DNA from 4 places in the Ruegeria sp. S84 genome. Region 3 is predicted to be linked to each of the others. Evidence: riboswitches for the same ligand, from Rfam matches in the RefSeq annotation. Region 3 holds a riboswitch; each other region holds the start of a gene.
What was found. Region 3 has a riboswitch for cobalamin ahead of AC1DFB_RS03785 (DUF1636 family protein). Riboswitches for the same ligand answer to the same signal wherever they lie in the genome.

Region 1 (7,799 bases), 780 kb from region 3:
CAGAGGACTGAGTGTAGCGACGAAGTCATTGTTTTAGAATTTCCAATCAAAACCTGCACACCTTGTTCAGGGGAAATCTGCAATTGCCAGTTACATCTGGCCGCATGAAACATATAATCGCAGATACACTGTTAGGGTGCGCCCCGGCGAACGGTTGATACCCATTTCATTGCACAAAGATGTTCAGCTTGACGCGTCATCCAAATCCGTCCCAAACCTCAAGCGTTTATAACCCAGATCTACTAGCGGGTTTTCTTCTATGCCGCTGCAAGAATCTCAATTAAGCTCACCCACACAATCACGACTAAAAACTGCGCGCTCGCGAACTTTGCTGCTCTGCATTTTAAATTGAATAAGCTGTTGTAATGCGTCGATGAACATAAAAGATTGAAATAGAGTTCTCTTGGCTCGGTAGCTTCAGATACCCAGGAGAAACGAGCATGGGGAAAGCAGATATGACAAAACCTACTTCCGCTCAGAAAAAACTCTCGGAACGGTTACCAGTTTATCTATCGTTGGCCTGTATCATATGCAGCTACCTTGTCTCCGCCGCTCCATTGCAAGCTTCTGAGCTTCCCTGGATCAAACTAGATAGAGAGGTTCAGGCGCCATCGGGTGCCAAATCACTCTGCAAAGATTATTCGTGGGCGTGCGCGAATACTCGTACTTCTGGTCTGCCAGAAGCGCGGGAGAAACAGATCGTTAAAGCGATTAACTTGCGCGTCAATCGGAGGATCCGCGCCGTTTCGGATCAAAACCAATACGGGACAAAGGAATACTGGACACTACCAATGCAGGGGTCAGGGGATTGCGAAGATTTCGCTTTGCAAAAGAAGTTTGAACTAATGCAGAACGGCCTGGATCCTACGAAGCTACTTATTGCAACTGTCTTAGACACCAATCGCAGTGGCCATGCAGTTTTAGTTTATCGCTCGAGTGAAGGCGATTTGATTCTGGACAATGTCACCAACAGGATCAAAACTTGGAAGGAAACGAGGTATCTTTTCCTACGAATACAGGACCCAAATCACCCTGATCGTTGGGTACAGGTTTCTAGCGGCTAAAAACAATGTGGCGCGCCCTAGAGACGCGCCACAATAAAATTTTGGTCCTGCGACTACTGGTTGTTTCGCGGCAACCCAAGTTTAGGACACCGCTTCAAACTTTGGTCAAGCTTTCGCAGCGTTGTACAAACGCGGAGTCACCAGACCTGTACTGTTCAAACCGCGCATTGCCTTGGCTGCCGCAAGCACTGCCAGATCAGCAATCGGCTCAATGACGATTACCAGCATATAAGCGCCGCCAAAGGACAGAACCGACGCCATGGTTTCTGCGCCGAAACCCTGGCCGTAGAAGGCCCAGAACCCAACCCATGCGACTACTCCTCCCTGATACGTCGCACTTAGGGCAAGAGCTTGGCCATATTTGAGGTCAACATATGCTGTGCCGGGTGCGATGATGCGGCTGGCCAGTGCCTGTAGCGCAAATAGCGGCACCAGCAGAGTGGTCAGGTTGATGAAGTACTGCGGAAGATCGAACGGGGCAAAAAACACACCCTGAATCAGGAGACCAGCTGCCAATCCAAAAGCCGCGGGTGCAGCACCGAGAAGCAGAAACAGCGTCGACCCCAGGATGAAGTGGACTTCAGAGACACCAACCGGGAAATGCGGCAGGACTTCGAAGAAAAGGAAAACCCCAACGGTGGCGAGCACCGAGCGCATAACAAAAGATGCAGGTCCATTCGCACGCAATGTGGAAAACGTTTCTTTCGCTGCGTAAGTAGCCGCACCTGCGGCGGTAACATAGGAAAGCGCGATTTTGGCACCATTCACGATGCCCGGTTCGATATGCATGTTCTTTCTCCCTACCGCCTCACCCGGCGGCTTGTCAGGTTGAATCGACCGTAAGGCCGACAGGTTCAGTCTGGGCATAGCCCGGCGCTTTACGGCAGGTCTCCTGACTCGCGGGTGCTCGCTCCGCCAACCTTCCCGGTTCCATTACGAACCAGTGGTGTCTTGGCATCGCTCTCCGCTCACAGTTGCGGGGGCAGTTACGGAATTGGCGCCATTGAAAACACCGAACCGTATTCCCTTTTAATCCTTTTGGCTTCCGCCATCAGGAACCGAAAACAATTCACCGCTACAATGGCGGCTTCGCCTGTGTCAATTGTCTTTGCGACCTATTCCAATGTAAACTCGACCGAAGCAGGATTCACGCAACCGGTCACGTGATCAACTGGGTAAACCAAGCGTTACCTGAAACCTCTTGAAGCTCTAGCTGCTAGAGGCTTTAAGATTCGAATTAATTCGCGATAGTGCGATCCAAATACGTTAAACTTGTGAACCAGGACGAGACCTATGCTTACAAGGCGCCATTTCATTCAATCCACCACAGCGCTGTTCTCGGCGTCTGCGGCCAGTCCATTGATCGCCAAAACCTGGCCAACCGCATCGCAGAAGACCTATTGGGACAGTCAGGTCACGCCAATTGGTTACGATCCAATGACCTCAAATCCGTGGGGTGTTCATGACCGTTTTTTACCAAGACGCGTCGCGGCAAATGATGGTTTGGTTCCAGGTGACATCCATGTGGATGCCGTCGCGCGCTATCTCTACCATATCGAAGAAGGCGGGACCGCAATGCGCTATGGCGTAGCGATCGCGCGCGGGAACCTTTACGAGCCCGGCACCTATGTTATCCGCCGAAAGGTCGAATGGCCACACTGGACACCAACCGCTTCAATGATCGAGCGCAACCCCGAATACGCGGAATTCCGGAATGGAATGGAGCCCGGGCCGAATAATGCTCTCGGCTCTCGTGCCCTTTATCTATACGTTGGAGACCGAGACACATATCTCAGAATTCACGGCACGCCTGAGCCAAGAAGCATCGGCGGTCGCGCAAGTTCTGGATGTGTGCGAATGATCATGGCTCATATCAATGACCTCTACCCAAACGTGAAAACCGGCTCGACCGCTTTCCTATACTCTGCCGAAGATAGCGTCACAGCCCGCTCATGAATATTGGGCAGCGTACATGGACGTCGCTGCCCTCATTTCGATCAGGCGTCGCGCGCAATGCAGATCGGAGCGCCATTCGTCGCGCGCAATGGTACCAATGTCGTCTCGACGGGTCCGCTGTGCTCATACCAAAAGCAATTGTCTTCGGGCAGGAGGCGCGCTGTGGTCAAATCCTGCGCCGGCCCTGCCAGCGCTACGACCGAATCTGGCACGTTGCCTGGTTCAAGTGCTTTGCTTTTGGCCCCGGTGAACTGGGCTGAGCAACCAGCCGTAATCGAGACTAACGTGATGGTAATTGCGATCCGTTTCTGCATTGATCTGTTCCAAATTTTTTGCGTCATCTGCAATTAGATTGCATCCACACGGCCGGCCCGCAAGACGAAATGAACTAACAATATCGCAGGCAAAGAACCCGGATGAAAAAAATACAAAAGGTATTGAAGCTCTAGTTACTGTAGGAACTATTTACAAAGGACCATAGAGATTCTTGAGGTCCAATCATGTCATCCGATACCCATAGCCACGACCATGGCCACGAAAACAAACATGGTCACCACGCATGCGGTAGCGGCGGGTGTGGCGACATCGCCCCCGCCGGTCCAATTCCTGAAGGTGGTAGAAGCTTTCAGGTCTCTGGCCTTGATTGCGCCGAAGAGGTGGCGATCCTGAACCGTGTCGTCGGCCCGAAAGCAGGTGGCGAAGAGCATCTTGCATTTGATGTGATCAACGGTCGGATGACACTTCTTGAAAGTGCTGCCAAGTTATCTGACGAAGATGTCATGCTGCTGGTTGCCAGTACTGGTATGACCGCCAAACCATGGGATGACGGAAATGCCGCCCAGGACCAGGCGGCGCATATTGCACGTCAGCGGCGGTTCACCACTCTAAGCGGAGGGTTTTGGGCAGCGGGTTTTGGCTGGCACATTTTTGAAACCGGCATGGGCGGTGCGCTCGGGCTGTTTTCGGGACATGGTGAGGTTCCGATGCCTTTGCCCGAGGCAGTTTTATTCGCGGTTGCGATACTGTTTGGCGTCTGGCTGGTGGCCCCCAAGGCCTGGTCTTCGGCGCGTCGCCTTTCGCCGGATATGAACCTTCTGATGGTTGTTGCCGTCGCTGGTGCCATCGGACTGGGTGAGTTTTTTGAAGCGGCAACTGTAGCATTTTTCTTTTCGCTTTCTCTTTATCTGGAAAGCTGGAGTGTCGGACGGGCTCGCAACGCGGTATCCGCGCTGCTTGATCTGGCCCCCCCGACGGTTCGGCTGGTTCGTGCTGACGGTTCTGAGGCAACGGTCCCGGCGGCGGATGTCTTTGTCGGTGACAGCTTCATCGTTCGAGGCGGGGATCGCATTCCACTTGACGGGGAAGTCATCGAAGGGGCTGGTGCCGTTGACCAGGCTCCAATCACAGGTGAAAGCGCGCTGATTCCTAAAGAGCTGGGTGATGAGGTCTATGCCGGCACAATCAATGGTGAAGGCACCCTCAAAATACGTGCGACGAAAACAGCGTCCGATACCGTGCTTGCCAAGATCATCCGGATGGTCGGTGATGCTCATGCTCGCCGTGCGCCAGTTGAGCAGTGGGTTACAAAATTTGCGCGGATCTATACGCCCATCGTTATGGTCGTCGCAGTGGCTATCGCCCTGATCCCGCCGCTTGCATTTGGCGCATCGTGGGGCTTCTGGTTTTACAATGCACTTGTTCTGCTGGTTATCGCCTGCCCCTGTGCGCTCGTCATTTCCACACCGGTTTCAATCGTTGCGGCTTTGACCGCTTCGGCCCGGGCTGGGGTTCTGATTAGGGGCGGTGCCTATATTGAAGCCCCCGGTCGTACCACCGCACTGGCCATGGACAAGACAGGCACGATCACCATGGGTGAGCCTGAAGTGGCCAATGTCTATCCGCTGGGCGGCGCATCCGAGCAAGAGCTGTTGGCGAACGCTGCAAGCCTTGAGGTTCGGTCTTCACACCCGCTGGCCCGCGCCATTTTGACCCGGGCAGAACAGATCGACATTTCGATATCGGCGGCTGAAGACATCCGAACCGTTCCCGGTCGTGGTCTGGAAGGCCGTACCGAGCGTGGAGATATCTGGCTTGGCTCCGACCGCTTCGCTGTAGAGAAAGGCTTTGGCGTGTCCATCCCTGCCGAGTTGCGCAACCAAATCGAAAGCGCGGGAAGCACACTTGTTGTTGTCGGGGATGAGAACGGGTTAACCGGTTTGCTTGAGCTGCGGGACCGCATTCGACCCGAAGCCCGAAGCATAGTTGCCCGGCTTCATGCGCAGGGCGTGAAGTCAATCATCATGCTGACTGGTGACAACGAACAAACAGCGAGAGCGGTAGCAGCCGAAGTCGGCATCGACGAAGTCCGGGCTCAGCTTCTGCCGGAAGACAAGGTCGCTGCGATCGAGGAGCTGGCAAAACAGCACGAAATGGTTGCGATGATCGGCGATGGCGTCAACGACGCGCCTGCGATGGCTCGGGCACATTATGCAGTTGCGATGGGTGCAGTTGGATCTGATGCTGCTATTGAGACTGCAGACATTGCTCTGATGACTGATGACATCGGCAAAGTACCCTGGCTGATCGATCATTCACGTCGAACCATGTCGATCATCCGTCAGAACATCGGCTTCTCACTTGCGACCAAAGCACTGTTTGTGACCCTTACCGGTTTTGGATTGGCATCAATGTGGGGTGCAATCGCCGCAGATGTCGGAGTGTCCTTGCTGGTCGTGGCTAACGCCTTGCGGCTTCTGAAAGCCTCGGAGGGTAACATACACTCAACAGGAACAGAAACCGTTGGAACGCCAGGTGAAAATGCTGAATTGGCGCATGGGCAGTAATCAGGCGCGCGGAACCTAAGATCGCGTGTGCTGTGGGATGCCCACTGAAAACAGCATCCCACAGCCGATTTTCGCAATTTATCACTGTGGCGTGGTGCCCGATATATCAATCAGTCCTGGGCTTTGTGTGGCATTTCATCCTGAAGATTAGGGACATTGACACTGATCTGGTTTCCCGGCCCCGCACTTTAATCAGTCAACTTCATCCTGAATGCGGGGGGTTAGTTTGGATCGCCCCACTGCCCCACCCTCTGCTACCGCCAGATCCATTGTCATCATCCTGTAATCACCGCGCATCCATGAAGAAAACAAGTTCTTGTAGAACCGCGAAAGCGGGTGTCCCGACTGCCCGGATGGTGTCAGGAAAAAGAAGCCTTTGTCTTCTGAAACAGACATGACGGCCTGAAAATTCGTGCCGATATTTGTTGCAAACGGTTTTTCGTCAGACATCCCGAATTGAGACGAGAGCAATGAATAAGGTCCTCCGGACTTCGGTTCCCGCACAGATAACAACCCATTGAGGAATCCGGCTGGGCTAACCGCAGACCAATCCAGATTCACAATGTGTTCAGCTCCCCAGCTCCACGAAGAAAGGTCGGGACCGTAGCGCTCGGTTATCCAGACGAGCGCATCGTCGAGTGCGAGAACGATCCACTCGTCGCAGGTTTCGACACGAGTTGAGGTGCGATTGTCACACCACATCGCGGCCTCGTCTCTATTTGAAAGAACCGCGGCAAGAAAATATGGATTCGGATTTGTCCACAAATCACGCCCCGCAGGAAATTCATCCTGTAGAAATCGGCGTTGCAAAGCACGCGCCCATGCCCAGAATATTAATGGCTCCGGTGAAAAACGATCCATTTCACCGTTCCATTCAGCCAAGCGGTTCAAGGCATCCTGTCGGATTCCATCGAGCGGGTCGTCGGCTGCGGGGATCATGGGTGCAGAACGCCACAAGTCCGCCGCCATCAGAGGCAACAAGCTACGCGCTGCCGAACTAACGGTATCTTGTTGTACCCCCATAACACCATCAACTGAAAAAACGCGTTGGCGCGCATCAAGTTCTGTGAGCCGTTGCTGCCGAAGCAGGATTGCATCTTCATCGGAGATGCCCGGCCAGGTCATGACGTCTTCTTTGTCAATAACGACGGTCTCCAACCCGAACAGAGGCATTTCAGAGATCAGCTTCAAGGCGTCTTTTGCGGTGACTACCTGTGTCAGTCGGTAAAGAGTTTTCAAAAAGATATCGCTATCTACCCATTCGGATGTGCCGTTTTGCAATTCAGGTTGCCCGGCATTTGAGTCCAAGGCCCAAGCAACGTCATTTGAACGACCCAGAACAACGAACGGAACGCCGGGCAAAGTCACCCCTGCTACTGCCCCCGAGGGAAATTGAAGATCAGCCATGTACAAGGTTGATGGGAGCGAAAGCGGCCCGCTAGTCTCGATCGCGAGAATTGGGGAATTGGAAACCGTTCGTTCACTGGTCAATGCCCAGGCACCCAGCCGAGCTTTTGGCGTGCTCTTGAGCAATCCGGGTGTTTTCGGTCTGTCGCCTGGAATTGACGCGCCGCCACTCTCGGCCTGCCGCAGATTGCCTAAGAACTGTTGAGTTATTCTGAGACTATCCTCTGGCCGCCAGGCCATGATTGTCTTTTCATCGTACAACAACAGTTCTGGTGCCCCCCGGCCACGCCGGCCTTTTGACACCTCCCCGATCCAGGCATTGACACCGGCTGCATAGGCAATCAGCATTTCAGACAAAACTGGATCTATATCGCGATATCGCGGAACTGGTACTTTACCCGAAGCGGACCGTCGTTCCCTTAACATCTGACCCAATCTATCCTGCGCATGAACGAAACCAAGTGCGAAATAGGCATCGGACGGGGATGAAGCCGAGATATGTGGGATCGCCATAGAGTCCCTCAGGACG
Region 2 (7,799 bases), on a different replicon from region 3:
TAGTCCGAGAATCGACGCGGGTCGAGCTCCGACATATCCATGCCCGGATCGCCATTGACGATCCATTTGGCCAAACGGTTTCCAACGGTGCCGCCCCAGAGGATGCCACCTGGCATGCCTTCGGCCAGCCAAAGGTTCTCATGCCCCGGTGCGGGTCCGGCCAGAGGCAGCTCGTCCGGGGTCATCTGGAACGGGCCACGGGTGTTGGCCTTGATCCCAACCTCACCCAAGGTCGGCACACGTTCGATGGCGCGTTCCCATTGGGTTTCCACGGCATCAAAATCCTCGGGCAACAGATCGGCTCCGAACTCGGGCGGGACACGATCCTCGGCGAATAGTTTGAGGTCTTTGGTGAATTCATACGGCCCGAACTGGATCCCGCCCACATCTTCGCGCAGATAAGCGCCGTAGTCCTCATCGCGCAGGATTGGGAATTCGGGCAAGCCTTGCGCCCGGCGCTCTTTCAACATCGGCACCGTCTCGGTCGTCCAATACTGGTGAACGATCGGGATACATGGCAGGTCCAGCCCCACGCGGCGCGCATTTTCGCGGGCGTAGTTTCCGGTGGCAAAGATCAGATGCTCGCAGGTGATCTCACCCTGATTGGTGGTCACTTTCCAGTGGCCATTGTCCAGCTTCTCATAAGCCTGCGCTTCGGTGTTCTGGTATACCTTGGCGCCGGCATCCCGCGCGAGCTTGGCCAATGCCATGGTAATGTCGGCGGGATTCACATAGCCGTCTTCCGTGTGCAGGATACCACCCCGAATATCCGGGCTTTGGTTCAGCAAGGGATGAACCTCAGCAATCTCCTCTGGCGTCAGCAGCTTACAAGGCACGCCGGCGGCTTCGGCGATCGAGATATAGGACTGGAACTCATCCCAGCGCTTTTCGGTATTAGCCACCCGCAGCTGTCCTACCTTACGCAGTCCGACCGAACTGCCCATCTTCTCTTCCACCTCGGTGTAGATGCGGATGGTTTCCATCGTCATCTTCGACACGTTGTGCGACCGCACAAAGGTCACTAGCAAACCAGCCGCATGCCACGTCGAACCCGAGGTCAGTGTGGTGCGCTCCAGCATAACGGCATCGGAACACCCATGTTCGGTCAGCCCATATAGAATTGACGCCCCGACGCATCCGCCACCGACAACCACGACTTTTGCATGTGACTGCATACTGCAACTCCTTCAACTTGTGCACGACCAACCGGGGGTCGCATTGCATGAGGAAAAATCGATATGAACGCCAAGGGTCTTGAGGACCTTTGATACATCCTTTGATCATGTCTCAAACGGTTGTCGCGAATTTTCACCGTGAACCGCTGGCGGGCAATTGCAAAAAGATTCACTTTGAATAAGATCAGCTAAGCCTAATCTTCGGATAGTGCTCATATAATATTGGACGTACAAACCATCACAGGTCAAATCACCTTGCTCAACCGGCCCTACGATCTTCCACCTGTAAGTTCGCTTATCAGCTTTGAGGCTGCTGCGCGGCATGTAAGCTTCAAGACCGCTGCAGAAGAGCTGAACGTCACGCCGGCCGCAATCAGCCATCAGGTCAAAGCGCTGGAAAACGAGCTGCAATGCGCGCTGTTTCTGCGCCATCATCGCGGCGTGGAACTTACTGAAAGCGGTGCTTATCTTCTTGTTGCCCTTCAACGTGGTCTGGAAGGCATCAGCGAAGCACTTGGGCAGTTGCGGCGTCAATATGACAGAAAAGGTGTGACGATCCGCTCAACCACGGCTGTCAGTTCACTTTGGCTCACCCCGCGCCTTGCGCAATTCTGGAAGCAATACGGACATGTTTCCGTGACGCAGGTCGTGACCGACCTCGGCATCGACACGTCAAAATGCGACCTAAGTATCCATTACGGCGATTCCAGTCGCGAAACGGGCATCTTCAAGACACTATTTCACGACAAGATCATGGCGCTTTGTAGCCCAAGGTTTGCGCAACAGAATCCCATCAAACGTGTTGAAGATATTGCCAGGGTCCCCCTAATTCATCTCGACGCTCCGGATACCGGCTGGACCGACTGGCGTGCCTGGACCCAGAAACTCGGCTATGAAGGCCCCCTGAATTCCGCGCATCGGGTCAACAATTACACGATCGCGCTTCAGGCCGCGCAGGACGATATGGGCGCGGTGCTGGGATGGGAGGGACTGACCTCGGAGCTGACCGCATCCGGAAAACTGGTCAGACTGTTGCCGCAAACCATCTCATCGCAACTGGATTTCTACGTGAAACTACACAACACCTCATCCGACCGCGCCAAGCTTGTGTTCAAGTGGCTCGGCCAAGCGGCTGACGGAAAGGTTTAAACTCGGCTCAGACCTGATCAGGACGAAATATCTTGTGAGCGAAGATCGAGGGCCTTACCGTTGATTTCTCGCAGTCCTGAATAAAAGCAAGAATACAAACACCGATCCGATTGAAGTTGTGACGATCCCCACCGGCAATTCCTGCGGAGCCAGCATAAGCCTGCTGAGAATGTCAGAGCCGGTCAACAAGGCAGCACCAACCATAGCGGCGGTAGGTAGAAGGTTTTTGTGCAGGGGACCTGCGATCCCGCGTGCAATATGCGGCACCATCAGACCGACAAAACCAATCACCCCGGCTACGGAAACAAACACGGCCGTTGCCAACGCTGCGGTGAAAAACATGCTGAACCGCAGACCCCGAACCGGCACACCCAGAGTAGCGGCAGTCAAATCCCCGGTCAGCAGCGCATCCAACCAGCGGCTGCGATAAAGCGAATAGCTCAGGATCAGCAGCAGACCGATGCACACCAGCGGGAACGTCTCCCAACGGGCCAGGCCCAGCCCCCCCAGCATCCAGAAGATGACAGAATGGGCGGCGCGGCTATCGCCGGCGAAAATCAGATAGTTGGTGATGGCCGAAAACAAAAATGACACAGCCAGACCCGCAAGGATCAGCTTTTCCGGTGCGCTGGTGCGAAGCCCATGAACCAGCGCCAGCACGATGCCCGACGCCACAAGACCGCCGCAAAAGGCAGCCAGAGGCAGAGTCCAGAAACCCAGAATATCTCCGGTCACGGTAATTACAAACACCGCCCCCGCTGCCGCGCCCGAGGACAGGCCGAACAGAAATGGATCGGCAAGGTCATTACGTGTGGTCGTTTGCAGCACCACGCCAACGATGCCCAGCCCGGCACCGATCACGGCTGCAAACAACGCGCGGGGCAATCGCAGGTCGAATACGATCCTATGCAGCGGCGACATCTCTCCGTCCTGCAACCCGGTACCGCGCAAGATCGCGGTGAAGGTCTCGGACAAAGGTATCGAGGTTGTGCCGTAGATTGTGGAAATCAGCAAAAGGGCGGCCAGAACGACCGCCCCCAGCAACAACGTCAGGCCCAATCGGCCCATATCAGCTCTGACCCGGATGCATCGCGCGCGCCATCTTCGAGATCGCTTCGATATTTGCCGGTCCGGGCGTCAGCTCTTCGTAGCGCAATCCGATCCAGCGTTCGTTCTTGACGGCATCAGTCTGCGACATGACGGGATGTTCCTGCAGGAACTTGAAGGTGTCCTCGGCGCCATTGCCGGTCTGATAATCCAACAAAACCAGGAATTCCGGGTTCGATGCGGCAACGGCCTCCCACGAAGTGCGGCCCCAGCTCGTGTCCATGTCATGAGTGACGTTTTCACCACCAGCGGCTGTGATCATCGCATCGGGAATCGCGAATTTACCGGCGGTAAACGGAGCATCTGCAGGACCATCCAGAAGAAAGACGCGGGGCTTGGGCAGTTCAGCAGTCTTGGCATCGATCGCTGCCAGCTGCTCTTTCCAGCCCGAGACCAGAGCCTCGGCCTTGTCTTCGACTTGCATCACCTTGCCCAAGCGCAACACATCGCCAAACAGAAGATCCATGCTGGCTTCGGGGCGATCCTTGTCCAGATGGACACAGCTTTCCGTTAGAACCAAGGTCTTGATTCCGAACGGTTCCAATGTATCTGGGGTCACATCACCACCCGGCTTCATGCCATAGTACCAACCTGCAAAGAACAGGTCGGGTTCAACCGCCACCAGGTTTTCGACGATCGGATATTTCGGCGCAAGCTCGGGGATGTCGCCGCGCAGAGCATCAAAATCAGGGCTGGTCTTGTACCAGCCGGTGATGCCGGTCAGGCCGACGATCTTGTCCTGCAGACCCAATGCAAAGGCCATATCGGTCATGTTCATGTCATGCACAACCAGGCGCTCGGGCGCGGTATCAAAAACCAGCGGTTCGCCGCAGTTGTCTACGGTGACTTCTTGCGCAGCAGCACCGCTTGCCATGGCGGTGGCCAACGCCACGGGCCAGATGTATTTCATCTCAGTGTGTTCCTTCGACTAAGTTGAGATTGTGGTTCTTCGAATATCAAGCGCCGGGATCACGCGGCCTTCGTGGAGAAAGCAGAGGAAATCAACGCCAAAAGTTTCGCGGACTCTTTCGGGTGTCAGCACCTTGTCCACCGATCCAAACTCGATCATGCGGGTCGATTTCATCAGCGCCACGTGTGTGGCGAATTCGGGGATCATGACCAGATCGTGTACGATCATGACCACGGTGATCCCAAGCTCGGCGACCAAAGACAGCATCCGCCCTTTTGCATCAGGATCCAGATGGTTGGTCGGTTCGTCCAGAAACAGCAACGAAGGGTTCTGCGCCAAAGCACGTGCGATATGGGCACGCTGACGTTCGCCTCCGGACAGTTGGGCCATGCGCTTGTCCGCGAGATTGGCGAGACCGGTCAGGTCTAAAATCCGGTCCAGCTCTTGCGCGTGGCCTTCGGCAGAGCGGTCCGCACGGATGGGTATTTGCCCCAGCGCAACATAATCGCGCAACGCCAAGCGTCCATCGGGCAGTTCCTGCTGACCTACCACTGCAATCATGCGCGCACGCTCTTTGGCGGAGAGCTGTTTCAGACTGCGTCCTTTGATCCGAACATCGCCAAGTGCCAGCGGCTCAGCGCCGCACAACAGATTGAGAAGCGTCGTTTTCCCCGCCCCGTTCGGGCCGGCGATAGCTAGAATGGAACCCTCGTCCAACTCGAACGAGACGCCCTGCAACAGGACATCTCCGTTAAGGGCATAATACTCAAGGTTTTCGGCAATCAGAAAGGGTGGCAACGTCATTGCGATGCCCCCTGTTCGATCTGCGGCATGCGCGAGAGGGTTTTATTGAACAACGCCTGCGGGCGATCAGTGGCATTTGTCCAGCCATTCGGGCTTTCACGATACTGCGCTGCAAACTCAGCCAGCGCCTGCACCTCATCCGCGGTCTGAATGCCACCAAAAAGGTATTGCGCCTTTCCTACGGCCTGGAACCCAACCGTTCTGGGACTATCGCAGCCTGCCATGCAAGACGACGCGCGGATCGCAAAACTGCGAGGTAATTTCCCAGTCAACGCATCGCAAATTTCATCAAGGGGCAGCCCTTCAGTGCAGCTTTCGCAGACTAGAATGAAATGATCAGGCGTATCTGGCATGGTCCACTCCACTTGTTTCCAAGCGCATGCGGAAGCTGCCGACAATGTAAACACGCGATTGACGCGCCATCAAAGCCTCCTTCCAGGACGCCCCGCCCCGGGTTGGTTGAACATCTGATGGCAGGTCTCCTGACTTGCGGGTCCGCGCTCGGCCAACCTTCCCGACCCTGTGGACCAGTGGCTGTTTGGCCTTGCTCACCGCTTACAGTTGCGGGGGCAGTTACGGAATTGGCACCTTTTGGCAAACCTCACCGTATTCCCTTTTCATCCCGCGGCAACACCACCGGGAACCATCAATCGACTGAGTGCCCGAGAACACCGGACACGTCAATGATAAAGTCGAAGGCACCCAACTCTGGTCGAGGATCGAGCGCCGGCAACTACGTGTCCGAAGCACCAACCGAATAGCTTGGGCTGCGCGCCGAATTTGTCTGGCTGCGGCCGTCCATAGTTGGTGTGTTTGGAAATTAGACAATCTGAGGTAAGCTGAACAAATTTAGAGGTTTAGCTTTGTCAGCACCTTACCCCTGTTTGATCATTGCCTGGGTTTATCCAAGGAGACGGTTCTTTGACACATGTTTCGCAAAACGCATTGCCGCCGGATATTGTTGATGATGTCATTGACCACAATCTCGAGGCCGTTGCACGGTGGAAAGGCCATCGCTTAAGGGCTCAGCATGGGCGCAGTCACGGGTGCGTGGCTGCAACATTCACTGTCAGAAACGATCTACCAGAACAGTTCCGTCACGGCCTGTTTGAACAGCCCGCTGCCTATTCAGCCGCACTTCGCTTTTCCAACGGCGCGCATCTGGATGACCGGAAATCGGATGCCCACGGGATGGCGATCAAGCTTTTTGACGTGCCAGGCCCCAAGCTGATCGACGCCGAGGCACTTGCGCATCTGGGGACCACACAACTCAGCGACGAGTTCGATTTCGTATTGGTCGATCAGGATGTGTTTCCCAGCTACGTCCCCGATGAATATGAGCGATTGGGCAGGCTTGTCGCCACATTACAAGCGGTCCAGCACGCGATCAAAGGGCGACGAAAATGGAGCCTTAGGTTGATCACCAAAGGGCTGCGCGCAGGATTTCGCGCCTTCCTCACTCGTGAAGGCAAGCGTCAGTTTCGCGTCGCGAGTGATTTTGCCTCGAACTATATGCACTCGCCTTTTGAGGTCCATTTCTGGTCGACAACACCGTATCGGCTGGGCCCCGATCTAACGGTCAGATACTTGGCCCGCAGCGCGAAACCAAAAATTCCGGCACATCCGGTAGACGACCCAGATGGGATCGGGCAGTGTTTGCGGCAAGACGTGGCCGATGGAGATAATCACTTCGAGCTGTGTGTGATTGAGCCCCCGCGCCCGGCCGACGAATTCGATGTGCTCGACAATCGCATCCGGTGGGCATGCGACCCGCAACCAGATGCACCTCTTGATCCGTACCATCATACCGTCACGCCCGTGGCGGATATCACGATTCCCAAAGGTGCAGAATTTGATCCGCAGAATGGAGACGCGATGAGCTTCTCGCCCTGGCGTGTCACGGCAGATCACGAACCTTTAGGACCGATTAATGCGATCCGGCTCAGAACCTATCTGAGCTTGGCCCGCGCCCGGTTCCCGAATCGATGACCAAACGGAGATGTATTGATGCTGGACGTTGATGATCTGATCAAACTCGGATTCAAGATCTCCCCACCCGTTACGAGCTATTTAGCCGCGATCAGGCTTGCAAACGCCGCGAAGATCCACCGACCGCGGCCCTATACGATGGGCGCAGACTACACGACATGGCCCGGCGTGTTTTCCCATCGCTGGATCGGTCGGCATACAACGCCAGAAGACCTCTCACCCGTCCTGCCGTCGGAAAGCGAAGTTGCTGATCTCTTTCGCCGACGGACACAAATGGATGGCAGCCCGCTTACCTTGATGTGCCCGCAAGGATCGACACTTTTGTTTATCTCGGCCGCACAATGGTTTACCGACAGTTTCCTGCGCACCTTTGGGGCGAAAGGACCGGTTGATCAGACGGATTCGAACCACGAGGTCGATCTGTGCCAAATCTACGGGCTGAACGATTTTCAGACCGACATGCTGCGCGAACGCGATCCCGATACCAATGAATTAACCCACCGGTTGGCCTTTCGTCTGGATACACAAGGCGAGATGTGGGCCCCGAAGCTGTTTCAAAAGAACCAATCCGGTGGTGTTAAGCTTGCGCCCCCCTTTGATGGCAGTCTTGCCACTGGCGAGAATTACGGAAAGCCCCTGCACGATCCATGCAAGCTGTGGAATGC
Region 3 (7,799 bases):
CCATGACCGGACCTGCATACAACCCCGCTGCCAGTGCCATCTGCGCCAGAGCGGCTTGCGCCGCGACCTCTCCGCCGGTGTCGCACAGATGCGCCAGCCGCCGCAGGGTCGAGACGGGTAGGGTAGAGTAGTCGTCCAGTCGTGTATCCTCGCGCCCGTCTGCAGGCAGAACGGCCAGCGCAATTCCGTTGGCTTGCGCCAGTGCCAGAACCTGTTGCAGTCCGTAAGCCCAATAAGGCACACCGCCAATTAGACGGATCAGGATGCCCTTTGCGCCCTCCAGTGTCTGCTCGACATATGTGTCGACTGAGAGGGGATGCTTCAACGCCGTCAGATTGGCCAGCCGCATCGTTGGCATGCGTCCTTCAGGCCCACCTCCACGATGCCATCCCGCCGCGAAAGCGCCAAGGTCACTGTCGGAAAAGGACAGCACCACCAGGTCCGCCGGGCTCTGGCCCAGATCGGTCGGGGTCTCGGTTTCTTCGAGCCCATGGCTTTCGCGGAAGACGACGTGCATAGGTCTTACTCGGCAGCCTCGGTTACACCCACGAGGATATCGCGGATCTCGGCCTCTTTGATATCGTCATGCTCGGCAATGACCACAAGGCGCGAGCGACGGTCTTCGCCGGGCTCCCACGGGCGGTCATATTGGTGACGCACGCGCGCACCGACGGCCTGAACCAGTAGGCGCATGGGCTTGCCCTGAACGGCGGCATAGCCTTTGACGCGCAGGATATTCAACTCGTTGGCCAATCGTTCAATCTTGGCGACCAGATCAATCGGATCGGTTTGCTCGGGCAGTTCAACGATGATGCTTTCGAAATCGTCATGCTCGTGATCGTGATGGCCGTCGTGATGGCTGGGACGCGCGTCCATGTCATCCTCGGCCGCGGCTTCTAGACCCAGCACGACGCGGACGTCCACGGCACCCTCAGCCACTTCGACTACGGGCAGGGGGCGGGGCGCTTCGGCGGCGATGATCTCTTTCGCTTTCGCAACGCCTTCCGGGCCAGCCAGATCGGGCTTGGTCAGCAGAATGATGTCGGCGCAGGAAATCTGATCCTCGAACACCTCGGACAAGGGAGTTTCATGATCAATCGAGTCATCTGCCATGCGTTGCGCATCCACCGCCTCGACATTCGGAGCAAACCGACCAGCGGCCACAGCCTCGGCATCGGCCAGAGCAATCACGCCATCGACGGTGATTTTCGAGCGGATATCGGGCCAGTCGAACGCCTTCAGCAGCGGTTTTGGCAGGGCAAGACCGGAGGTTTCGATCAGGATGTGATCAGGGCGCGGCTCTAGTGCCATCAGGGCTTCGATGGTCGGGATGAAATCATCGGCCACGGTGCAGCAGATGCAACCATTGGCCAGTTCCATGATGTTTTCCGCGGGGCAATCAGGAATGGCGCAGGATTTCAGGATATCGCCATCGACGCCGACATCGCCGAATTCGTTGACGACCACCGCCAGACGCTTGCCCTGCGGGTTCTGCATCAGGTGTCGCACCAAAGTGGTTTTGCCCGAGCCCAAAAAGCCGGTGATCACAGTGACGGGGAGTTTCTCAAGATTGCTCATTTCAGGGCTCCAATCGGGGGAATGCGGGCCGCACAGTTTTTGCGGAAATGTTCGGGACGTTCGCGCCATTTGACCAAACCGTCCTCGGTGGCGAGGTATTTGGCTGCGCCTTCGACGATGGTTTCGACATGGTCGATCTCGTTCAAATGCTCATACACGAAAGTCCAGCGATCCGGTCCTCCGCGTAGCACGATCGAGCAGCCTTCATCGCAATTCGACAGGCATTCCACAGCTTTCAATGTAATGCCTTCGGGCAGGCCCGCCTGTTCAAGCGCCTTGTGCAGCAACGTGCCGGGGCGCTGGGCGTCATCCTCGACAGGCAGCCCGCGACGGCAGGTAGTGCAAACCAACAGTTCGACCGGTGCGGTCTCGGTCATGTCTCTCATCCCCCCAAATCCTCTTCGTGGGGGACGGGGTTTCATGCGGGCCGATCACAGCCCCACACCGGAACACCCCGTCCGGTTTCATCTTCGGGCGTTGGCAGGTCTCCCGGCTTGCGGATGTCAGAGGAGGCCTCTGTCGGATGTCCCGCCTTCCCGGCCATACTGCCAGTGGCTTTGGGCACCCTCTCCGGTCACGGTCGCGGGGGCGGCTGCGTTTGACGGCAAAAACCGCTGACGCATTCCCTTTTCATCTGCTCTCGCAGACACCAACGAAAGGGACATGCGGCAGGGCAGGGTTGCTTGTCAAGCGAGTCGCGCCGATCCGTGAAAAAGCGGATAAAAAGCGACCTGTCGGGGTCGCTGGGCGGCATGATACTTCTGCAACGACGTGCTGGCATGGCAGCAAGATGCGAACAGGAGGATACCGCGCATGAAAGTAGGGTTTATCGGGCTGGGGAATGTAGGGGGCAAGCTATCTGGATCGCTGCTACGAAACGGTATCGATCTGACGGTTCATGACCTGAACCCGGATCTGGTGACCGAATTCGTCGCCAAGGGTGCCAAAGCCGCCAAAAGCCCGGCGCAACTGATGCGCGATTGCGATGCTGTTATAACCTGTTTGCCTTCTCCTGCGGCCTCGGATGCGGTGATGCAGGAAATGTTGCCAGAGGTCGGCCCTGGCAAAATCTGGATGGAAATGTCGACCACCGACGAAGCCGAAGTCAAACGCCTTGGCGCAATGGTCATCGAACGAGGCGGCGCAGCGGTGGATTGCCCGGTTTCGGGCGGATGTCACCGGGCAGCGACGGGTAATATCTCGATCTTCGCAGGCTGTGATCGTGAGACTTTTGAACGTATCCTGCCATTCCTGACCACCATGGGGCGGCGCATTTTGCACACGGGCGATCTGGGCTCGGCCTCTGTTCTGAAGGTGTTGACCAATTATCTGGCGACCGCCAACCTGATCACCTGTGCCGAGGCATTGGTGACAGCCAAGGCCGCCGGCATGGACCTTGGAACCACCTATGAGGCGATCAAGATATCGTCAGGCACATCCTTCGTGCACGAGACCGAAAGTCAGGTCATCCTGAACGGCTCGCGCGATATTTCCTTCACCATGGACCTGGTGAAAAAAGATATCGGTCTGTTTCAGGAGGTCGCCGACCGTGCCGGAGTTCCCCTTGAGATAAACCCATTGATGATTAAGATTTTCGAAGATGGCATCGCGCGATATGGTGAGCGTGAACTGTCCCCGAACATCATCAGGCGGCTAGAGGACGCGACCGGACTGGAGATCCAGGCGCCAGGGTTCCCAACCGAGATGCTGGACGACGAGCCAGAAGAACCGGGTTACGAGGTGATCCCGCAGAATCGGTAGATCAAATAATCGGCAAGCGTTGCGGCTGTCTGGCGACCTGGTTGGACAAAATTCTGGGGCTATTCTAAACAGGTCGACAGGAGTCCGACACCGGCACAGGCAAGAGAACAACTTATGACGAATGAGACCTTTCTCATCGTAACAACGATGAAAAACGAAGGGCCTTTCATGATCGATTGGGTGGCCTACAACCACGCAATCGGTTTTGATGACATTCTGATTTATACCAATGATTGCGCTGATGGTACCGATGCCATGGGCAAACGGTTGCAAGCGCTTGGCTGGGCTCACCACGAACGAAACAGGCTGGGTCCGCGCGCCGCGCCGCAGGTTCGTGCATTTTCGCTTGCGCGGAATCACCCAAGCTATCTGTCATCGGATTGGATTCTCAGTTTGGATGTGGACGAGTATATCAATATCCGTTTACCCAATAGTGATATAAGAAGCCTCGTTGAGGCCAGCGGCGTGGCGGACGCGATCTCGATCTGCTGGCGCATGTTCGGAAACGCGGGTCAGAACGATTTCGTTGATCGACCTGTACCTGAGACTTTCTTTCTGGCCGCCAACGAAGACGGCTATCCGCATCACCGGACCAAAGGGTTCAAAACGCTGTTCCGCAACAACGGAAAATTCAGCCGTTTTCGCGCCCATCGTCCCAGGATCAATCCAGAAGATGCACCGAACCCTGACGCGCCATACGAAGGCGTGTTGTGGCGGGATTCGGGCGGGAACCTCTACCCAGCAGACCAAGTGAAATGGAAAGCATGGCGTGGTTTCAGCCATGAATTCGCGCGCATTCATCATTATGCTGTGCGCAGCACTGATAGCTTTTTGGTCAAGCGCGACCGTGGGCGCACCAATCATGTGGGGCAGGATCAAGGGCTCAAATACTGGCTCATGATGAACCACAATGATGTTGAGGATCGCTCAATTCTGGAACACATGCCGGCTATGCACGACATCAAAGCTGAGATGATGGCAGATCCGCAATTGGCAGACCTCCATCACCAAGCATGTGAGTGGCACAGATCGAAAGCCGAAGAATTGAGAGCCAGACCGGACTGGGTTGATCTGGTTGAAGCGTTGCAAAATTCCTCTACCGGAGAAGACGTCTATGGGTGAAGCTGTATCTGCTGAGGATCGCCGCAAGAAGCAAGCTGAGCAGCGCGAGCGGAAGGATTCCCTGCGGCGCGAAATGCTCAAGACCATGCCGCATGGACGGCTGAGCGTTGAAATTGGCGTTTGGAAGGGCGAGTTTTCGCGGATTCTGCTGGAAGAGCTGCAGCCCTCGAAATTGTGCCTCATCGATCCCTGGCAAGTACAGCAAGACCCGGATGGCGGTGCTTCGCTTGCCGGAGCGCGCACTCAAAAGGATATGGATCGAATTTACGAGGCAGTGACGGGCAAATACAGCACCGAGATTGCCAAGGGGCAAATTTCGATCATTCGCGACTATTCGCGACCAGCGCTGCGTTTGTTTGAAGATCAAAGCATCGGGTTCGCCTATCTGGACGGCGACCATTCCTACGAGGGCGTAAAAACGGATCTGAGTGCTTTGCTGCCCAAGATGATCGAAGGCGGCGTAATCATGCTTGACGATTATCACAGGCGCGGTTGGTGGAAAGATGACGTGATGCGTGCGTTCCACGAATTCCTCGGGGCACATTCTGCGGGGCTGCGGCTCAAGGCCATCATGGGGGCGCAAGTGGCCGTCGAGAAACTTTGAGCCGAGATCATTTTCTGATTATAGATTCGTGCGACGTAATCTGGGCTGGCTGATGTCTTCCAGCGTCAACAGTGTTAAGCAACAAGTTCAGCGATGACGGATAGGGTTGTTGTCTAAGTCCGATCATTTTTGAATAGCGGCACTTTCCCAGGCAGACAGGAACTTTCTGCGCTTCAGCGTATCGAGGAACGTCAACAGCGCAGGGTCCAGCGCTATCGCTGCGCTTTCGGTCGTGGAGTCCTGCGTGTCCAGAAGTGGCAGTGCTGCCATTGATTCCGGATTCAGCGTGGTCAGGTGCCGGACAAAGGTCTCCGCTTCCTCCGGCAAGCGGCTTTTGCCAGTTACCATGGCGGTTCGCATCATCGTCGTCTGAAAATCCGAAGGCAGAATGATCTGAAGGGCATCCTTTCCTTCTGTTCGTACCGCCGCATAACTGCCAAGCACGTTGTAGGCCACCGCGATCGTACCATCCGCCAGGTCGTTAATCATGTCGCCCGAACAACAATACAGCCGCACGTCCAGGCCGCCCAAAACCTCCATCAAGCGCCAATAGGTTTCCGAGGCGCGGGCGTCCTGCGTGGCGAACAAATAGCCCAATCCCGACTGGCGCACGTCATAAGTGCCGACTTTGCCCCGAAAATCATCCGGGCGGGCGCGCAGCGCTTCGATCAGTTCCTGCCGCGTTTGCGGCATTGGTTGTCCTTCGAACGCGGTGCGGTTGACAACGATGGTTGCGGGTTCCGAAGTGAAGGCGAACAGGCTTTGATGCCATTGCGCCCAAGGGGGGTGCGGAAGATCGTTAAGCGCCAGCGCATATCCGTCATTCGCGAGCTTCAGTTGCAGGTCCATCGCGCTGGAAACGACAACGTCGAACGCTTCTGGCGTGGCTCGGACGCGTCGGTCGATATCGGCCGTGCCGGTCACCAGATATTCGACCGATATCGCTGGATTCTGGGCGACGAAATCCTCGATCAGCGGCGCAAACAGGGCGGTATCGGTGCTGGAAATGACCCGCAGTCGGGGGCCGTCGGCACTTTCGTTGAATATTTGTCGGTCTTCCCAATCCTGAGCCCCTGCGCCGCTGGCGAACAGGCACAGGATCAGAGTGACAAGATAACGCATGCGCCGCCCTCCGCTTTGTTTGACAGTACCAGCGTGCCGCCATGGGCGACCGCGACGTCCTGGGCAATGGTTAGCCCGAGGCCCGATCCGATGGTTCCCGCCGCGTTCTGACCACGTTCGAAACGTCTTGTGAGCGTTTCGATTTCATCTGGCGGAAAGCCTGGCCCCTGGTCACTGACCGTGATCCGGGCTGTGGGTGACCCTGCGACATCGATGACTACGGTACTGTCCGCTGGCGCATATTTAAGCGCATTGTCTACCATGTTCCGCACCGCATTTTGGATGAGGATGGGGTCGCCCGAATACATGACCTGCGGTTCGCCGCTCAAAGCAAGCGAAAGGTCTTTCATTTCAGCGATGGGCGTCAAGCGCTGGACAAGCTCACGGATCAGAGTCACCAGATCGATATCCTCGCGCTCCAGATGGTCGGCGCGGAATGTGATCATGGCGTGATCCAGTAGTTGCCCCGCAGCCCGAGAGCTTTCGTCGATGGCGCGCATCATTGATCGTAACGCCTCGCGGTTGTCTTCTCTCTCGACCCGTTGCAGCGTCGCCTCGGCATAAGACCTGACCGTTGCCAGCGGGGTGCGGACCCTATGGGCGGCCTCGGCGATAAAGTCCTCGGATTGGCTGAGAGACTGGTCCAGGCGTCCCATCAGCGAATTCAGCGATGACACCAAAGGCGCCATTTCACGCGGTACTGGTTTTTTGAATGGGCTGAGATCTTGCGGTCCCCGACGGGTGACGGATGTCGTTAATCTGTCGAGCTGGCCGATGGTGGCCGAACTCACCCAGAAGGACAATACAGCCGCAAGCACAAAGAACCCCAATCCCAAAAGGCCGGCATTGCGTGAGATTTGATCCAGCGTCTCCGACAGCGCATCTTGGGTCTGTCCCAAGGCCACTTCGATTTCTGTCTGATTTCCCAGCCCAACCAGTGTGCGGCTGGCACTGACCTGACGAACGTTTTCACCGCGCACCTCACCGAAGCGAAAGGTCCACTTTCCATCAGCGGGTCCTTGAGTTGGGGTCAGGTCTTCGTAGCCGGACAGGAACTCGCCATCCTGAAAGATCGCATAAAACACCCGGTCGTCCGACGGCGTGCTCAGCATTGAAAAGGCAGCATAGGGGATATCGACTTCAAGCTCGCCTCCGCGCAGCGCCGCGGCGTCGAGGATCGAGGTGACTGAGGCACCCAGAATGTTGTCCTGACCTTGCTGGGCAACCTGAACTGCATAGTCGCGGACAGCAAAGAACAGCACAAGGGCCAGAATCGCGGCACCGCCGATTAGCGTTAGCGCAAGACGGTTTCGTAGTGATCCGGAAACGTTTGGATTAGTTGCCATGATCCAGCCTGTAGCCCAAACCGCGCAACGTTGTGATCCTGAGGTCCGATTTTTCCAGATGCTTTCGCAGTCGGCCGACATAGACCTCGATGGCATTGTCCGAAACATTGTCGTCGTAGGAGAACAACCGGTCCGCCAGCTTCTGCTTAGAAAACACCTGACCGGGGGCGTTGATCAGCAGTTCCAACAAGCGCAGTTCACGGTTGCGAAGCGAGACGATATCGTCGCCCACCGTCAAATGACCCGCAACGGGATCAAAGACGACG
Region 4 (7,799 bases), 970 kb from region 3:
GCCATCGACGGTGGCGTTCAGGGCGAGGATGATCTCGGTGATACCTTCCGCCACAACCCGGTCCTTCAACCGGGGGATACGCAATTCATCCGGGCCGACCCCGTCCAGAGCAGACAAAGTCCCGCCCAGAACATGATAGCGACCCTTGAAGACCCCGGCGCGCTCCATCGCCCAAAGGTCGGCGACGTCCTCGACCACGCACAGCTCCCCGGTTGCGCGGGCTTCGTCGTTGCATATGTCACAGATATCGGTGGTGCCCACGTTGCCGCAGTTCAGGCATTCACGGGCGGTGACGGCCACCTGCTGCATGGCGTCAGAAAGCGGCGTCAGCAGCAGGGCGCGTTTGCGGATCAGGTGCAGCACTGCACGGCGGGCCGAGCGGGGGCCGAGACCGGGCAGCTTGGCCATAAGGTCGATCAGATTGTCGATGTCGCTGTTCGAACTCACCGTGAGACCCTCGCAATTGGGCCGGGGAAACACGCCCCGGCCATAGATCCGTCAGGAGGGTGTATCAGAACGGCAGCTTGATGTCTGCGGGCAGGCCCATGCTTTCGGTCAGCTTGGCCATTTCTGCCTGTGAACGTTCCTGCGCCTTGGTTTGGGCGTCCTTGATCGCGGCGAGGATGAGGTCTTCGACCACTTCCTTATCGTCACCGTTAAAGATCGACGGGTCGATATCCAGACCTTTCAACTCGCCCTTGGCGGTCGCGGTGGCCTTGACCAGCCCGGCACCGGATTCGCCGACAACCATGATGGTGTTCAGCTCTTCCTGCATGTCTGTCATCTTGGTCTGCAGATCCTGCGCGGATTTCATCATCTTGGCCATGTCACCCAGGCCGCCTAAACCTTTTAGCATCGGTAATCTCCTGTCACTCGATTTGTGGCCTAGATACGAAGCGTAACCGTGCGGCACAAGAGGTCAGGATACTCCCGCCCGTCGTCAAGGTCTTTGGCAAGACCTTTCCTCCCGTTGGGCCCGGCAGCGCGCAAGGCGCGCTGCCGGGCCCAAAGCCGCTCAGGGGTATCGGCGCCAGCCGATGGCCCGTGGCGGGTGCGGGAGCATTTGGTTGAGGTGCGCTTATGCTCGAAAGTCAGTCCTCTTCAAACGGGTCCCATTCGTCTTCGACCTCGGGCAGGGCTTCGGTTTCGACTTGAGCGGCGCGTTGTTCTGCGGTTTCGATGCTCTTGATCCGCGCTTTCGGGAAATGAGTCAGCACTGCTTGCACCAGAGGATGCTGTTCAGCCTCGGCTTTCAGGGCCAAGTCTGCAGCGTCCCGTACCTCGGCAATGGTCGGTGCGTTGCCCTCAGCGACAATAGAAACGGCCCACCGGTTGCCTGTCCAACGCTGCAGCGACGCGCCCAATCGTTGTGACAGGTCGGTCGGGGCGTTGTCGGTTGGGGCAAACTCGATCCTACCCGGTTGGTAGGATACCAGACGCACGCCGTTTTCGACCTCGACCAACAACTTCACGTCCCGGTTGGCTCGGATCAGTTCGACCACATGTTCAAATGTTGGATAGCGTGCCAGCGCTGCCTGCACATCTTGGGCCAGCGCAGCTGTTGGCCCGCCTGCGTTGCCGCCGATTCCCGATGCGGCATAGACCGATCGGGCCACAGCCTGTGGCGCGGCAGGAGCATGTCCCGGCGCACCGATTCCCTTGCCGGGGCCACCATTGGGCGGCGGAGGCGTATCTTGCAGACGCTTGATCAGCTCCTCCGGGCTAGGCAAGTCGGCCACATGGGTCAGGCGGATCACGGCCATTTCCGCAGCCATCATTGCGTTGGGTGCGGCGGAAACTTCCTCGAGCGCTTTCAGCAGCATTTGCCACATGCGTGTAAGGACTCGCATGGGCAGAGCCTCGGCCATTTGTTGACCTCGGGCGCGTTCGTCGGGGGAAACGGTGGGATCTTCGGCGGCATCCGGGGTGATCTTGACCACCGAAACCCAATGCGTGATTTCAGCCAGATCGCGTAAGACGGCGAGTGGATCAGCCCCTTCGGCATATTGCCCGCTCAGCTCGGTCAACGCGCCTGCAGCATCGCCGCGCAGGATCATATCCATCAGATCCAGCACCCGGCCCCGATCGGCCAGCCCCAGCATCGCGCGCACCTGATCCGCGCTGGTTTCACCGGCCCCGTGCGAGATCGCCTGATCAAGCAGCGAGGTCGCATCCCGCGCCGATCCCTCGGCGGCCCGGGTGATCAGCGACAACGCATCCTCGGCAATCTGTGCCCCTTCGGCATCTGCAATCTTGCGCAGCAGTCCGATCATATCCTCCGGCTCGATCCGGCGCAGATCAAAGCGCTGGCAACGGGACAGGACGGTCACCGGGACCTTGCGAATCTCGGTGGTGGCAAAGATGAACTTCACGTGTTCGGGGGGTTCTTCCAGCGTCTTGAGCAGCGCGTTGAAAGCGCTGGTCGATAGCATGTGAACCTCGTCGATGATATAGATCTTGTAGCGCGCGGATGCAGCGCGATAGCGTACGCTGTCGATGATCTCGCGGATGTCATTGACACCGGTGCGGCTGGCGGCGTCCATCTCCATCACATCGACATGGCGGCCCTCCATGATGGCTACGCAGTGTTCACATTGACCGCAGGGTTCGGTGGTAGGGCCGCCGCTGCCATCGGGACCGATGCAGTTCATACCCTTGGCTATGATCCGAGCGGTCGTCGTCTTGCCGGTACCGCGGATGCCGGTCATGATGAAGGCCTGCGCGATCCGGTCCGCCTCGAAGGCGTTTTTTAGAGTGCGCACCATGGCGTCCTGACCGACCAGATCGGCAAAGGTTTCGGGGCGGTATTTGCGGGCAAGAACCTGGTAGGCGGGGCTGGGCGTCTCGGTCATGTCTGCTCTGTCGGATTCGCGTTACGCCGCAGCGTAGAGGCCCCCGCCGCCCGCGTCCACAGCCAGCCGGGACGATTTTCATTTTGGAATGCGTGGGTATGCGGCTAAAATCCACTCTATTCTATTTACTGGACCAGTATGTTGTTGGGTGAAGTTTGTTTGGGGGGAGATTATGTCGCAACTGGTGGTTTATGCGTTGCAGGTCGGCGGAGGCACCTTGGCCTTGTCCTCGATGCCTGGGCGTGGAGGAACGTATGCAGAAGACCTTGATCTTATCGCAGACTGGAAGCCCGGGCTTGTGATCTCGATGACGACTGAGGTTGAGATGATTCAGGATGGTGCGCGGAATTTTGGCGCTGATATTCAGGGGCGTGCCAGCAGATGGGTGCATTTGCCGATCGAAGATTTTGGCACGCCACCCAAGGAGATTGTGGAGCGCTGGCCCCGCGTTGGCGCGACTGCCCGTCAGGCGTTGTCAGGTGGTGGCCGTGTGCTAGTGCATTGCCGTGGTGGCTGTGGCCGATCCGGGATGGTGGTTCTGCGTCTGATGGTTGAATGCGGTGAACGGCCTGAGGCGGCATTGAAGCGATTGCGTACGGTGCGTCCTTGCGCAGTCGAGACAAATGCCCAGATGCTTTGGGCCGTTGAACCGGCCCGTGTTCAAGCCGTTTGACGGCCTAGACACCAACATGTGGCGAGATTTCGCCACCGGTATGTGGTACCAGAAGCGAAGCCTCAAGCATGGCGCACGGATGGTTCCTCAGCAGGTCAGAGGGCAGGCTGCTGAACTCGGTCCCGAACATCATGTCAGCGTAGTCATCAAGCCGGTCGATCGCAGTTTCAGGATCGGCGCCGCAGAATACGCGGATCTGATCACATTGGGCGCGAAAGCGGGCGGTACACCCCTCTGGGCAGTGCGACAGGTCTATGCTGCCTTCAATTTCGAACTCAGGTTTTGTGATCGGCTGTGCAGACGACATGGCCTGCGTCAGAGCCCGCGCCATCTGCGCCAATGCGGGGCAGGGTGCGCCAGTACGTTGGCACACGGTCGCCGTGAATTCGTGTGTTTTGGTCTTCCAGATCATCAATGCGCCCTCCGCGCGCAAGGCTAGGGCGTGGCACAGGTTGGTCGTTGCGGAGCACGATCAAACCCGTCCCGGACACCCCGCCCGAGTTTCGGTTCTACATCCGATGGCAGGTCTCCTGACTTGCGGGTCATCGCTTTGCCGACCTTCCCAGCTTTCAAGGCCAGTGGTATCTCGGCATTGCTCTCCGCTTACAGTTGCGGGGGCAGTCTCGGACTAGGTTCTTTCCGGATTTATCCGGGCAGAACCGCACCGTGTTCCCTTTTCATCCCGGCCCGATTGGGCGCGAGAACCATCGCGCCATGGCTAGCGGCTGCGCCGTGCCCGAGTCAAGAAGATTGCGTCAGGCAAGTGACGTACGGTCCAGCCACGTCAACCTTGACTTGAGGCGCTTCGGGTGAACTGATCAGTTCAGTCGGTATTGGAGGGCACCATGTTGGTCACGCAGCTGGCGGTTGTGACCGAGGATTTTCAGATCCCGTCCGACCCGGCAATGTTGTCGGCGCGGCTTTACCGTCCGGTTGCCGACCCCGAAAAGGTGGTCGTCATAAACGGTGCGACTGGGGTGCCGAGGGATTACTATCAGTACTTCGCCCGATGGCTTGCCGAAGAACAGGGCATGGCCTGCCTGACCTATGACTACCGGGATTTTGGTCACTCTTTGGTGGGTTCGCAAAAGCGGTCAAATGTCACCATGGCCGATTGGGCGTTGATCGACATTCCAGCCGCCCGGGCCGAGATGCGCCGACGGTTTCCGCAGGCCAAGCTATGGAGCATCGGTCATTCCTTGGGCGGAATGTTTGGCCCGATCCAACCCGATATCGATCAGATTGACAGGATGATCTGTGTCTGTTCGGGTCTGGTAACGCTGGCGGATCACCCTTGGCCTTATCGCGCTTTGGCGGCGTTGTTCTGGTATGGTCACGCGCCGCTGGTGGTCAAGGCGCTTGGCTACCTGCCCGGGCGGTTGGTCGGGTTTGGATCGGACCTGCCTGCCCAAGTCTATTGGCAATGGCGCAAATGGTGCACCGCCCCCAAAAGCTATGTGCCAGAGATCAGCACGACACTGCCCGCCGCCCGCTGGAAAGATTTGGGCAAACGTGTCGATCTGTTTACCTTCGCAGATGATGAAATGGTGCCGCCGGATGCTGTCTGGCGTCTTGCCGATCTCTATGGACCCAAAGCCGGGCGCCATCTGCTTGCACCAAGCGAATTCGGAGTGTCCAAGATCGGCCATATCGGTGCATTCGCAAGACGGAATGCGGCAGTCTGGCCTAGGCTGATCGCCTGATAGCGCTGGGCACCGGTAGGTCGGTGCCCAGCTTCGTTATAGCCCTTTACGGGATTTTTTCTCGTGCATCACGCTGCGCACCATCTTGCCGAAAGCCTTGTCACGGGCGCGGGCCTGCGCCACCGAAGCGGAATTGTGTTGGTCTTCGCGCCGCAGCTTGCGCCAGCGGTCCAGCCGCGCGGGATCAAGCGTACCAGCGTCGATTGCCGCCTGCACCGCACATCCGGGCTCAGACTCGTGCTGACAATCCGAGAAGCGGCAATCCAGGCTGAGGTCTGAGATGTCCGAGAACACCTCATCCAACCCCTCTTGCGCATCTAGCAGACGTAACGCGCGCATGCCGGGCGTATCGATCAGCCAACCGCCGTTGCGCATGCGATGCAAGGCGCGTGCCGTTGTCGTGTGCCTGCCGCGCGCATCGTCTTCACGGATACCTGCGGTGGCCTGATCCTGCCCCGTCATCCCGTTGGCGAGCGTCGTTTTCCCAACGCCGGATGATCCAAGCAAGGCGCTGGTTTGTCCTTTCGGACACCACGACAGAACTTGTTCGAGACCGCCGTGATCCAGCGCGTTGACCGCAAGTACCGTCAGAAACGGGGCGAGCGATTGGGCCTGATCTACATAAAGGCTCGGATCATCGCACATGTCCGACTTGGTCAGAACGACCACCGGATAGCAGCCTGCCTGATGCGCCAGCGCAAGATACCGCTCCAAACGTGGCAGATTGAAATCGGCGTTGCAGGAACTGACGATGAACAGCACATCAACATTTGCAGCGATCAGCTGCGCCGCTGCCCCTGTACCTGCGGCCCGGCGCTGCAGCAGGCTGCGCCGGTCCAGCACGCGGCGTATGCGTTTGTTTTCATCCGCCAGAACCCAATCCCCAACGGCATATGCGCCGGTTGATTGATCCAGAGATAACAAAGGCGATTCACCTTCAGGGCTCAGCCCGATCAGTCGATCCCGGTGTACGGCCGAGATGCGATACGGTAGAAGTGACGGATCAGCCGTATGCTGAGCCGCGAAATGAGAGGACCATCCGAGGTCCGATAAGGAAAGTAACATTGGTCTGCCTGTGATCAGAAACAGCAATCCCGCCGGATGGCAATCGCGCATCCGCTGGTGATGTGTTCAGGCAGTCAGTTGATCGGAAAGGATCAGAACCGGTCTGCCCGAAGGGAATTTGCTACAATCATAAACGCCCTCCTGCGGCTGATGGGTTCTAAGTGAGAGGTTGGACATCGACCCAAGCGGGGCTCGTTGTGGCTGCTTCCTTCCGGACCTGACCAGGTTGGCGAGGCGCTCGCCCGCGCCAACCTCTCAAAGCCGATATAGGTGCATCCCCTGAAAATGGCAACCCGTCAGAAGGTCAGATGAATACGCATGAAACCATCCGCATCGTCGGGCAGAATGCGTGGATGATACTCAGCAAGCTCTGCAACATGGTGTAGCGCGCGCGGCCCCGTTGTCAGGATCGCGCCCTGCCTTTGGTTTGGTACAAAAGAAAAGGGGCGCGGTGCATGCGCGAGTGGGTCGGCGGGCAATGTGCCCGCGACGTATTTGCATAGAATATCCTGTATGCTGATCTGAGGCAGGTCAATCATACGGGCTTGTCGCGCAATTGGAAAATGACCACCGCCATTGGCGCGGTAGTTATTGGTGGCGACAAGGAAACTCTGGTCAGGCGCAATCGGCTGCCCATCGAATTCCAGGTTGCGTATGCGGGAAAATGCCGGATCAATCACTCGACCGAGCGTATCGAACCGCGCCGGTTGCGAAAGATCGATCTGGTAGGTGACGCCATGCAGGACATCGAAGTTGAAGCCTGTGCGCTGAGGATCGGCAAGATCGATCGGGGCGTCTGATCCAAGTTGATGGAACAGCCCGGCTGACATCTCAAGCCAGTCCCGAATCTGAGAACCTGAGGCCAGCACCGCGCGCAATTCATTAGGAAAGACACTGAGATCGGCGATATGTCGAACTGAAATCTCGCCTGAGGGGATATCCGTGTAGTACTTGCTTCCTGCGCGCCCGCCGAACTTTGCCGGGGCGGCTGACGATATGATAGGCAAATCTGCCCAGTCGGTATCGACCAAATGCGGGCGTAGGGCAGCGGCCTGAGCCGCCGCAACCAAGGCCAGACCGCGATCCGGTAAGCAATATGAGAAGTAGCTGTGCAGCGTGTGTGGGATTGTGCCCACTGGCCTGGTCACCCTTTTGCGCGTCGCAGCGTGGCCGGTCGCAAACAGCTCTGTGATCCTTTGGCATTCGGGTATTTCTGTGCCCGATTGAGCGATTGCCCGCGCTTCGACATGGCTGCCTGTAATGCGCCAATCGCCGGTGGTATCTTTTTGCAGTGTCAGATCAATGATCCCAAGATGAGACCCGGCCCAACCCTGCATGACAACCGGCGTTCCATGCACAAGCCCCCGCGTACTGTCGACGAATGGATAACCATCATGCGCCTTTCCGGGCAGTGTCAGATGGGTGTGGCCTGCGACGACGGCATCAATCAGCGGCATCTCGGCCAGCGGGATGATCGCGTTTTCCATATCCGGCTCGGCCATTGCC

Region 1: another riboswitch for cobalamin. It lies ahead of AC1DFB_RS18670 (energy-coupling factor ABC transporter permease); the one in region 3 lies ahead of AC1DFB_RS03785 (DUF1636 family protein).
Region 2: another riboswitch for cobalamin. It lies ahead of AC1DFB_RS19340 (DUF1636 family protein); the one in region 3 lies ahead of AC1DFB_RS03785 (DUF1636 family protein).
Region 4: another riboswitch for cobalamin. It lies ahead of AC1DFB_RS17640 (hypothetical protein); the one in region 3 lies ahead of AC1DFB_RS03785 (DUF1636 family protein).

What each region holds. Positions count from the first base shown of each region.
Region 1 is NZ_CM152618.1:3,706,094-3,713,892, reverse strand. It holds gene AC1DFB_RS18675 (transglutaminase-like cysteine peptidase) at 441-1,064, shown strand; gene AC1DFB_RS18670 (energy-coupling factor ABC transporter permease) at 1,170-1,853, opposite strand; cobalamin riboswitch at 1,930-2,142, opposite strand; gene AC1DFB_RS18665 (L,D-transpeptidase) at 2,358-3,020, shown strand; gene AC1DFB_RS18660 (hypothetical protein) at 3,062-3,334, opposite strand; gene AC1DFB_RS18655 (heavy metal translocating P-type ATPase) at 3,521-5,863, shown strand; gene AC1DFB_RS18650 (penicillin acylase family protein) at 6,056-7,799, opposite strand, start outside.
Region 2 is NZ_JBWPVF010000001.1:128,524-136,322, reverse strand. It holds gene AC1DFB_RS19365 (GcvT family protein) at 1-1,175, opposite strand, end outside; gene AC1DFB_RS19360 (LysR substrate-binding domain-containing protein) at 1,431-2,324, shown strand; gene AC1DFB_RS19355 (FecCD family ABC transporter permease) at 2,379-3,392, opposite strand; gene AC1DFB_RS19350 (ABC transporter substrate-binding protein) at 3,394-4,341, opposite strand; gene AC1DFB_RS19345 (ABC transporter ATP-binding protein) at 4,360-5,145, opposite strand; gene AC1DFB_RS19340 (DUF1636 family protein) at 5,142-5,498, opposite strand; cobalamin riboswitch at 5,601-5,808, opposite strand; gene AC1DFB_RS19335 (catalase family protein) at 6,067-7,134, shown strand; gene AC1DFB_RS19330 (peroxidase family protein) at 7,153-7,799, shown strand, end outside.
Region 3 is NZ_CM152618.1:744,182-751,980, forward strand. It holds gene cobN (cobaltochelatase subunit CobN) at 1-517, opposite strand, end outside; gene cobW (cobalamin biosynthesis protein CobW) at 523-1,578, opposite strand; gene AC1DFB_RS03785 (DUF1636 family protein) at 1,575-1,955, opposite strand; cobalamin riboswitch at 2,041-2,247, opposite strand; gene AC1DFB_RS03790 (NAD(P)-dependent oxidoreductase) at 2,392-3,339, shown strand; gene AC1DFB_RS03795 (glycosyltransferase family 2 protein) at 3,454-4,461, shown strand; gene AC1DFB_RS03800 (class I SAM-dependent methyltransferase) at 4,454-5,065, shown strand; gene AC1DFB_RS03805 (ABC transporter substrate-binding protein) at 5,189-6,187, opposite strand; gene AC1DFB_RS03810 (sensor histidine kinase) at 6,166-7,533, opposite strand; gene AC1DFB_RS03815 (response regulator transcription factor) at 7,523-7,799, opposite strand, start outside.
Region 4 is NZ_CM152618.1:3,519,464-3,527,262, forward strand. It holds gene recR (recombination mediator RecR) at 1-447, opposite strand, end outside; gene AC1DFB_RS17625 (YbaB/EbfC family nucleoid-associated protein) at 512-856, opposite strand; gene AC1DFB_RS17630 (DNA polymerase III subunit gamma/tau) at 1,092-2,852, opposite strand; gene AC1DFB_RS17635 (phosphatase domain-containing protein) at 3,025-3,525, shown strand; gene AC1DFB_RS17640 (hypothetical protein) at 3,530-3,937, opposite strand; cobalamin riboswitch at 4,029-4,249, opposite strand; gene AC1DFB_RS17645 (alpha/beta hydrolase family protein) at 4,371-5,228, shown strand; gene rsgA (ribosome small subunit-dependent GTPase A) at 5,265-6,293, opposite strand; RNA gene ffs (signal recognition particle sRNA small type) at 6,453-6,551, opposite strand; gene AC1DFB_RS17660 (bifunctional 2',3'-cyclic-nucleotide 2'-phosphodiesterase/3'-nucleotidase) at 6,590-7,799, opposite strand, start outside.